3 regions of the Nocardiopsis sp. RV163 genome follow, and region 1 is predicted to be linked to each of the others. Evidence: predicted binding sites of a transcription regulator. Region 1 holds the regulator's gene; each other region holds the start of a gene.
What was found. The regulator LexA, encoded in region 1, represses DNA repair genes until DNA is damaged. The targets are predictions, from matches to a motif close to TCGAACANNTGTTCGA.

Region 1 (3,271 bases):
AGGATGTGGTCGGCGTCGGGGACGTCCACCCGTCGCGCTCCGTCCAGACCGGTCATCAGCCGGTCCACGTCCTGCCGGGAGACCTGCGCGTCCCGTTCCCCCCACAGCACCAGCACGGGGGTGCCCCCGGGCAGGCCCTCCGCCAGTTCGACGGGGTCGAAGGCGTCCATGTAGGCCAGGAAGTCCTCGTTGGCGGGGGTGTAGACGCCAGTTACGCCTCCGCTGGGCATCTCCACCTCGCCCAGCGCGCGCCCGGACCTGATCGCGGCCCGTCCGGCACGGGAGTCCGAGAGCAGCTGGACCACCTGCCCCTCCTCCACCTGGCCCGAGGCCTCGGCGGCGCGCGCCTGCTCGGTGAGCTGGCGGTCGATCAGGTCGAGGTAGCGCGAACCGGGGGGCGCGGCCAGCACGAGCGCGGGGGAGGGGTGCTCCGCACCGATGAGCTCGTGGGCGCGCAGCGCGTACAGGGCGCCCTCGCTGTGCCCGACGACCACCACCCGCCCGGGGTCCACCTCCGGCTGGGAGACGAGTTCCTCGTAGGCCGACGCGACCTGCTCGTCGAAGATCACCGGGTCCACCGGCGCGACCTCGCCGCCGGGGCCCGGCGTCTCGAAGTCCGGGCCGCTGCCGTACTTGTCGTAGCGCAGCGAGGCCACCCCGACGTCGGCGAGCACCCGGGACAGGTTCTGGTTGGTGTCGGCGTCGGGGCGCACGGAGCTGTTGCCGTCGCGGTCGGTGGGACCGCTGCCGGAGATGATGAGCGCGCCCGGAACGGTTCCGGAGACCTCCCGGGGCATCCGGAACGAGCCGGACACCCCGTGCCCGCCGCCCTCGAAGGCCACCTCGCGCTCGACGCCGCCGGCCCCCGGCGCCTCGGCGGCCCCGTCGTCGGCGGGGGCGCAGGCGGCGGTCAACAGGACGGCGCTCGCCGCACCGGCCAGTGCGGTGCGCCAGCGGACGGCGGGGGAGGAGGCACGTGTGAACACCTTCTCAGCCTAGCGGCCCGCGCCCGTCGGCCCCGCGCCGTCCACAGGGGAAGCGTCCCCGGTCCCTCCGAGGGGAGGGGGACCGGGGACGCGGGTACCCGGGCACCTCAGACGCGGCGCATGACCGCGACCACCTTGCCGAGGATGGTGGCGTCGTCGCCGTTGATCGGCTCGTAGTCCTCGTTGCGCGGCATCAGCCACACGTGGCCGCCCTCCTCGCGGCGCAGCACCTTGACGGTCGCCTCCTCGTCGAGCAGCGCCGCCACGATGTCGCCGTTGTTGGCGTCCTGCTGCTGGCGCACCACCACCATGTCGCCGTCGGTGATGGCGACGTCGGTCATCGAGTCGCCGACCACGGTGAGCATGAACAGGCGTCCCTCACCCACAAGCTGGCGCGGCAGGGCGAGCACGTCCTCCACCGACTCCTCGGCCAGGATCGGACCGCCGGCGGCGATCCGGCCGACCAGCGGCACGGCCGCGGCGCGCGAGAGGTCGATGTCCTCGGGCACCAGCGTCTGCCCCGAGGCGCGCCCGGGTGTGCGCAGCTCCACCGCGCGCGGCCGGTTCTGGTCGCGGTGCAGGTAACCCTTGCGCTGGAGGACCTTGAGCTGGTGCGCCACGCTGGACGGGCTGGACAGGCCGACCGCTTCCCCGATTTCCCTTATCGAGGGGGGGAAACCCCGCTCCCGGACATAGCGTTGGATGCAGTTCAGCACGCTCTGCTGGCGCGCGGTGAGTTTGGGGGCTTCGGGCGTGGACCCGCCCGCGTTCTCCGCTGGTGCGAGAACGGTGGCGGTATCTGCGGTTCCGGGATTCTCCTCCGGCACGGCCGGGCCTCCTCGGCATTCGGTTCGGTCAGGGCCTGCTTGTGTGACTGGCCACCCCCGGTCCGCGACCGTGCCGACCTGGGGGTCCACGTGATGGCGAAACCGGTGTGAAATCAAGGTCAACTTTAGTCGTTGCACACGGTGATATCAAACAAGCGTTCGAGGCAGGGGAGAATTGCCGTCGCGCGTATTCGCGGTCAATTTCCGGCCTGCACTTACGTGTGTACACGCGTTCACGCGCTGTTGTCCCCGGAATGCGCGAACGCGTGTCCGCGACAGCGGTTCCGGCCAGGCGCAGGGGTCTTATCCCGGGGCGTCGGCCCGACCGAAATCCCCGTGACGTCGGGATTCCCGTGCCCGCCGCCGGGAGCGGCGGCTCCGGCGGTCGGCGCTATCCTTGAGCGCGGTGCCGGGCCGCCCCCGCAGCAGTCCGCCCGCACCGGCTTCCCCGCCCCACCCCGCCGCCGCGGACCGCGATGCCGCGCGGTCCCTCGGCCGTGTTCGTGACACGCCCGTGCCGGGGTTGCGGCGGGGCTGGGAAGAAGTCTAGGTTCGGCCACAACATCTGGTGTTGCGACAGGAATGCTTGTCCAGAAGTTGTGGTTTAGTGGTACCTAGGTGTTGTCGTTCGGTGAGAGAAGCAGGTGAACCAGGGTGCACTGTCCGTTCTGCCGCCATCCGGACACCCGGGTGATCGACAGCAGGTCCACCGACGACGGCGCGGCCATCCGGCGCCGCCGGTCCTGCCCCGTCTGCGAGCGCAGGTTCACCACCCAGGAGACCGTCCTGCTGATGGTGGCCAAGCGCTCGGGGGTCACCGAGCCCTTCAGCAGGACCAAGATCATCGCCGGGGTGCGCCGGGCCTGCCAGGGCCGCCCCGTCTCCGAGGACGCCCTGGCCAAGCTCGGCCAGCAGGTCGAGGAGGAGATCCGCGGCCGCGGCCTGGCCGAGGTCCCCGCCCACGAGATCGGCCTGGCCATCCTGGGGCCGATGCGCGAGCTGGACGAGGTCGCCTACCTGCACTTCGCCAGCGTCTACCGCGGCTTCGAGAGCCTCTCCGACTTCGAGGCCGAGATCGCCAGCCTGCGCCAGGACCGCGAGGCCGAGACCGGCGGCCGCAGCGGCGCCACCACGGGGTAGCGTCCCCCGCGGCCGCACGCCGACCGCGCGCGGGGCCACACCACTCCCGGGACAAGGACACCGGGCACGGTCGGTGGCCGTGCCCATGAGTGAGGGGAGACCCGGCGATGACGGAATCCGCCAACGGTCCGGCCGGACGCAAGGTCAAGGGCAAGGGCGACCGCAAGGGGATCAGGGTGAGGCGCGTCTTCACCTCTCCTGGGACGCACCCCTACGACTCCCTGGAGTGGGAGCGCCGCGACGTCGTCATGACCAACTGGCGCGACGGCACGGTCAACTTCGAGCAGCGCGGGGTGGAGTTCCCCTCCTCCTGGTCGA
Region 2 (3,271 bases), on a different contig from region 1:
GCTCCTCGCGGACCACCCGGTAAGCCAGGCCAGCGGAGTAGCCCTTGCGGGCCAGGAAGCCCAGGGCGCGGCGGGTACGCGTCTCCTGGTCCCTGCCCCGGGTGGCGGCCAGGCGGCGGCGCGCCAGGTCGCGGGCGGCCTCCTCCTCGTCCTGGTCGCTGAGTTCGCCGACTGCCTCCCGGACGGTGTCCTCCTCCACGCCGCGGGTGCGCAGCTCCTGGGCCAGTGCGCGGCGGGAGAGCCGTCTGCCGTGGTGGCGGGAGGACACCCAGGCCTGGGAGAAGGCGGCGTCGTCGATCAGCCCGGCCTCGCCGAACGTGTCCAGGACCGAGGTGACGACCTCCTCCTCGTACTCACGGCGGTGCAGGGCCCGCTCAAGCTGGGCGCGGGTACGCGGGGAGTGGGTGAGCATCCGCAGGACCAGGGCGCGTGCCTCGGCCTCGGGGTCCTTCCCGGGCGGGGCGGCCCCGCCCGGGAAGGGGCCGTCGTCCTCGGAGTGGTGCCGGTCCGGGGACCGGCCCCCCTCACGCATCAGCCGCGGGCGCCTTGGGAGTCCTGGCCGCGGCGCGCTTGGCGGGAGCCTTGGCCGCGGCGGCCGGGTCCGCGGCCGCCTCCGCGGCGGCCTTGGCCGGTTCGGCGGCCGGGCCGGAGGCGCTGTCGTCGCCCTTGACGGGCACGCCCAGCTTCTCCTTGATCTTCTTCTCGACCTCGTTGGCCATGTCGGCGTTCTCGCGCAGGAAGTTGCGCGCGTTCTCCTTGCCCTGGCCCAGCTGGGTGCCCTCGTAGGTGTACCAGGCGCCCGACTTGCGGACGATGCCGTGCTCCACGCCCAGGTCGATGAGGCTGCCCTCGCGCGAGACGCCCACCCCGTAGAGGATGTCGAACTCGGCCTGTTTGAAGGGCGGCGCGACCTTGTTCTTGACGACCTTGACGCGGGTACGGTTGCCGACCGCGTCGGTGCCGTCCTTGAGCGTCTCGATGCGGCGCACGTCCAGGCGCACCGAGGCGTAGAACTTGAGCGCCTTGCCGCCGGTCGTCGTCTCGGGCGAGCCGAACATGACGCCGACCTTCTCGCGGAGCTGGTTGATGAAGATCGCGGTGGTGTTGGTCTGGTGGAGCGCACCGGCGATCTTGCGCAGCGCCTGGGACATCAGGCGGGCCTGGAGTCCGACGTGGCTGTCGCCCATCTCGCCCTCGATCTCGGCGCGGGGCACCAGGGCCGCCACGGAGTCGATGACGATGATGGAGACCGCGCCGGAGCGGATGAGCATGTCGACGATCTCCAGCGCCTGCTCACCGGTGTCCGGCTGAGAGAGCAGCAGGTCGTCGGTGTTGACGCCGATCTTCTTGGCGTACTCGGGGTCGAGCGCGTGCTCGGCGTCGACGAAGGCCGCGATGCCGCCCATCCGCTGGGCGCTGGCCACCGCGTGCAGGGCCACGGTGGTCTTACCGCTGGACTCGGGGCCGTAGACCTCCACGACGCGGCCCCGGGGCAGGCCGCCGATGCCGAGCGCCACGTCGAGCGCGATCGCCCCGGTGGGAATCGACTCCACCGGCGGGCGGTCGTCGTCGCCCAGGCGCATGATGGAGCCCTTGCCGAACTGCCGCTCGATCTGGGCGAGCGCTGTTTCGAGAGCCTTGTCTCGGTCTCCAGATGCCACGGGATACCCCTGTTGTTGGGTGGATGCCTTTTTCTTCATGGTGAGCACGACGCTACGCGGTCGCTACGACAATCGCGACGTCCCACGTCCGCCTGTGGACAACCCACCCTACCCGAACCTGTGTTCGACGCTGTGTGCGAAACGGATGCGGCCCCGCGGGAGGTCCGTCGCCGGATCAGCGCCTGGAGGCGGGCAGGTCGAATGCGTCGCACACGGCGCGCCACACCTCCTTGACGGCCACCCCGTCGGCGAGCGCCTGCTCCACCGTGCGGGAACCGAGCCCCTCCAGGACGTGGTCGCGGGCCACGCTCTGCGCGTAGGCCTCGCCGAACTGCTCGTGCATGTTGCGCCAGAAAACCGTGAGTCTCATCGGGCCCAGTATCGGTGATCGCGGCGTCCGCCGCGTCCCCTCCCCTTTGTCCCCGACCGCGGGCACACTGGCGGTATGAGCCGTGCGCCCCGCCCCCTCGAACGCTTCGGACCCGCCACCAGGACCTGGTTCGACCGGGCCTTTCCCGCGGGCCCCACCCCCGCGCAGACCGGCGCCTGGGAGTCGGTCCAGGGCGGGAGGAACACGCTGGTCGTGGCCCCGACCGGCTCGGGCAAGACCCTGTCGGCCTTCCTGTGGTCGCTGGACCGGCTGTCCTCGGCCCCCGTCCCCGAGGACCGCGCCCGCCGCTGCCGGGTGCTGTACGTGTCCCCGCTCAAGGCCCTCGCGGCGGACGTGGAGCGCAACCTGCGCGTCCCCCTGGCCGGGATCGCGGCCGCCGCCGAGGCCGGGGGGCACTCGCTGTCCCCGGTCACCGTGGGGGTGCGCACCGGCGACACCCCGGCCGCCGAGCGGCGCAGGCTGGCCACCCGGCCGCCGGACGTGCTCATCACCACGCCCGAGTCGCTGTTCCTGGTGCTCACCTCGCGGGCCAGGGAGGGTCTGGCCGGGGTGGAGACGGTCATCGTCGACGAGGTGCACGCGCTCGCGGGGAGCAAGCGCGGCGCGCACCTGGCGCTGAGCCTGGAGCGGCTGGACGCCCTGCTGGACCGCCCGGCGCAGCGGATCGGCCTGTCGGCGACCGTGCGCCCGCCCGACCTGGTGGCGCGGTTCCTGGGCGGCGCGGACGTCGTCGCCCCGCCCGGCTCCCCCGGCATGGACCTGCGCGTGGTGGTGCCCGTCCCCGACATGGAGGAGCCCGGCGCCCCGGGGCCGGCCCGGCCCTCCGGCGGCGCGGAGGAAGGCGGCGGCGCCCGGGGCGCGGGCGGCGGGTCCCTGTGGCCGCACGTGGAGCGGCGGGTCCTGGACCTGGTGGAGTCCCACCGCTCCACCATCGTGTTCACCAACGGGCGCCGCACCGCGGAGAAGCTGTGCGCCCGCGTCAACGACCTGCACGCCGAACGGCACGGCGGGCGCCTGCCGCCGGAGGAGGTTCCAGCGCAGGTCATCGCCCAGTCCGGGCACAGCCGCGGCGGCCCCCCGGTGGTCGCCCGCGCCCACCACGGCTCGATGTCCAAGGCCGAGCGGGCCCTGATCGAGGACGAGCTGAAGCGGGGCGAGCTGCGCTGCGTGGTGGCCACCTCCAGCCTGGAGCTGGGCGTGGACATGGGCGCGGTCGACC
Region 3 (3,271 bases), on a different contig from region 1:
GAGCACCGGGGCCGCCGGGACCGGAGTAGGCGTTGAGGGTGTGTTGGCCCTGGGAAGGGTACGGATGAGCGCCGTACGCCTGGGGCGTCGCCGGGATCTGGCCGCCGGAGTGGGCGTAGCGGCCGGGAACCTGCTGGCCGTGGACCGGAGGCTCGTCCCGGGGCGGGTGGCCGCCGTACCCCGCGCTCTGCTGGGGACCCGGGGGCTGGAGTCCCGGCTTGCCGTGCTGCTGTTCCACGCCGGGCTGCTGGGCCGCGTGCGGCGGCTGGGCCGGGTGCTGGACGTGCGTGGGCTGCGGGTACGGGTTGTACTGCGTGGCCTGTGCTTGGAGGGGCTGGCCGCCGTCCGGGAGCGCGGCGCCCTGCTGCGGTCCGCTGTCCGAGGGCTGGCCCGGCGCCTGCTGGGGTCCGCTCGGCGCCTGGTGCGCCGCGGGCCCGCTCTCCCGCGCCCCGGTGTCCCGCGGCGGCCGCCCCGGGACCGCAGGGCTGCTCGGCGGGGCCCACGAGGTGCTGATCGTGCGCTCCACCTCGTACTCCTGCGGGTCCTCCTGGCCGGTGAGCCGGGCCAGGAGCTGCTTGGAGGTGGGCCGGTTGGCCGGGTTCTTGTCCAGTGCGGCGTTGACCAGGTCGTGCATGTCCGGGTCCAGGCCGTCCAGGCGCGGCGGCGCCGAGGAGATGTTGTGCAGGACGGCGGGGACCGTGGCGGCGTCGAAGGGGGCGGTGCCGGTTCCGGCGAAGGCCACCAGGCAGCCCCACGCGAAGATGTCGGCGGCCGCGGTGGCCCGCTCGCCCAGTACCAGCTCCGGGGCCATGTACGAGGGGGTGCCCATGAGCTGGCTGGAGCGGGTGACCGCGTCCGCGGCCTCGTCCAGGGCGCGGGCGATGCCGAAGTCGATGACCTTCGGGCCGACCGGGGAGAGGAGCACGTTCGCCGGTTTGAGGTCGCGGTGGACGACCCCGGACCCGTGGATGGCGGTGAGCGCGGCGGCCACGCCCATGGCCAGGCCCTCCAGGGTGCCGCCCGCCATCGAGCCGTCCGCGCGGACCGCCTCGTCAAGGTTCGGGCCCGGCACGTACTCCGAGACGATGAAGAGGGGATCGCCCTCCAGTCGGGCGTCGATCACCCCCGCGGTGGAGAAGCGGGCCACGCGGCGCGCGGCCTCGACCTCGCGCGCGAAGCGCAGCCGGAAGGACTCGTCGTCGGCCAGGTCGGGGTGGATGAGTTTGACTGCGACGGACCGGCCGGAGGCGTCCTCGGCGAGGTAGACGGTGCCCATGCCGCCCCGGCCGAGACGGCTCACGATGCGGTAACCGTCGAGTTCGCGCGGGTCCCCCGCACGCAGGGGTTTGCCGCTCTGGTGCCCGTTCGACGTCACAGTTGGGGGTCCCTCATGAATCGTGGAGTTCGCGCTCACAGCGTACCGATGCCGACACGCCGACGCTCTCCGGACTGACCGCCCCCCGGATACCGCGGACGCGGGCCCGGACCCGGGGCGGGGTGTTCGTGAGCGGCGCGCGGACGCGCCGTGTCAGTCGTGGGGATGCCCCTCGCGGCCGAACGGTTCCCCGAACGCACCGGTTTTCGCTAGGATTAGAACACACGTTCGAACACCTGGCCGCGTCTTCCCCACGGGTGGGTGTCCCGGTGGCGTGTGCCGGGACTGACAGGAGGCGGATGATGCTGAGGGGAAGTGTCGTGGGACGCTACTACGGGGCGGAGGTGACCGTCGTCGAGGACGAGGGGCGCCCGGCCCGGTTCGTGTGGAACGGCAGGGTGTACGGAGTGCGCAGGATCCTCGAACACTGGGTCACGCTGCGCATGGACTGGACACCGGCGCGTGAGTCCCGGGCGCCCGAGCGCAGGCACTGGCGGGTGGAGGCGGGCACGGCCCAGGCCCAGGGGGTGTACGAACTGCGCCACGACACGGCCACCGGAAGTTGGCTGCTCTCGCGCGTGTGGGGGTGAGAACGCGTCCGGCGCCTCCCCGTCCGCTCCGCGACCGCGGTCCGTGCGGCCCCGTCCGCCCGCCCGGTACGACCCGTGCGGGCGGGACACCGCCCGCTGCGGTCGGCGAGCCCGGTGCGGACGGAGCGCACGCGTCAGACCAGGTCGCCGGGGAGCAGGCTGTACACCGCCAGGTCGGCGCGGCCCTCGTGCAGCGGCATCGCGCTGCGTTCGACGCCCTCCAGGCTGAACCCCGACCGCTCCGCGACCCGGCGCGAACCGGTGTTGCCGGTGGCGGCCTTGATCTCCACCCGCTGGAAGCCCTGTTCCAGCGCCCAGCGGGAGACGGCCGTGGCGGCCTCCGTCGCGTACCCGCGGCCGCGTCCCCAAGGTGAGACCCAGTAACCGACCTCGGTGTTCATCGCCGCCCACACGACACGTACCAGGCCCACCGAGCCCACGAGCCGCTTGGTCTCCTTCTCGACCATGGCCCACTGCTGTCCCTCGCCGCAGGTGCGCAGGGCGGGGGCCACCTCGCGGCACCACCGCTCGGCCTCCTCCCGGGTGTAGGGCACTCCGGGCAGGGGGAGGGGGAGCCAGCGCTGGAGTTCGGCGTCGGTGCAGGACGCGTGCACGTCGTCGACGTCGCCCTCGACGAACGCACGCAGCCGCAGGCGCTCGGTCTCCAGGACCACTGACGGCAGCATCGGTCTGTCTTGCGTGGTGGTCACGCCTCTCCCCTCGGGTCGGAGTGTGCTCACGATACGCGCCGGACCCGAGCGCGGCACCCGGAATCTCCCACGGGCGCCCGGGGAGGGTGGTACCGCCCCGACCTGGGGGCGCACCCGTCCGCCTGAGGAGTGTTCCGCGGAGGCTTTCGGGTCAGCGGGCTGCCGTCCGTGCCGTCTCCCGCGGGACGGTTCGCGCGGGTCGGCCTGGTCGGCTTTTCAAGCGGAACCGGTGCGGCGAGTGGCGGCCCGGTGGCCGCGAGCCCGAAACGATCCGAGGAACACGACTGGGAAGTGTTTCTTTGGACCTGCCCTCCGCTTCGTTCCGTGTTCGGGCGCCCGCAGCACGGGAACCTTCGGTGCCTGCGACGGGTCCGCCCGTTCCCCGCGAACCCGTCTCCGGCACATCCAGAACCCCGTGGGCGCCCGAACCGACCCCCACGAGCTGAGACCGGTCCAAAAAACAGACCCTAGGCCGGGCCCGCGATGACGCGCTGGCGCACCGCGTTGTCGAACACCTCGGAGAAGGCGTTGCCCGGGCACTCGGTCTCCAGCCAGTCGCGGTGCCGGGAGACCGCGTCGCCCGACGTGGTCACGCC

Region 2: recA (recombinase RecA) is a predicted target of LexA. The motif match lies at 1,774-1,789, and genes of this name have one in related genera.
Region 3: ABD54_RS20680 (DUF6504 family protein) is a predicted target of LexA. The motif match lies at 1,592-1,607, and genes of this name have one in related genera.

The regions. Positions count from the first base shown of each region.
Region 1 covers NZ_LEKI01000147.1:794-4,064, forward strand. Annotated here, with positions in the region: gene ABD54_RS21120 (S9 family peptidase) at 1-986, opposite strand, end outside; gene lexA (transcriptional repressor LexA) at 1,094-1,813, opposite strand; gene nrdR (transcriptional regulator NrdR) at 2,468-2,953, shown strand; gene ABD54_RS21135 (vitamin B12-dependent ribonucleotide reductase) at 3,061-3,271, shown strand, end outside.
Region 2 covers NZ_LEKI01000200.1:5,279-8,549, reverse strand. Annotated here, with positions in the region: gene recX (recombination regulator RecX) at 1-532, opposite strand, end outside; gene recA (recombinase RecA) at 525-1,661, opposite strand; gene ABD54_RS23780 (DUF3046 domain-containing protein) at 1,837-2,031, opposite strand; gene ABD54_RS23775 (ATP-dependent helicase) at 2,107-3,271, shown strand, end outside.
Region 3 covers NZ_LEKI01000139.1:2,969-6,239, reverse strand. Annotated here, with positions in the region: gene ABD54_RS20685 (serine/threonine-protein kinase) at 1-1,375, opposite strand, end outside; gene ABD54_RS20680 (DUF6504 family protein) at 1,675-1,965, shown strand; gene ABD54_RS20675 (GNAT family N-acetyltransferase) at 2,100-2,675, opposite strand; gene ABD54_RS20670 (peptidoglycan recognition family protein) at 3,143-3,271, opposite strand, start outside.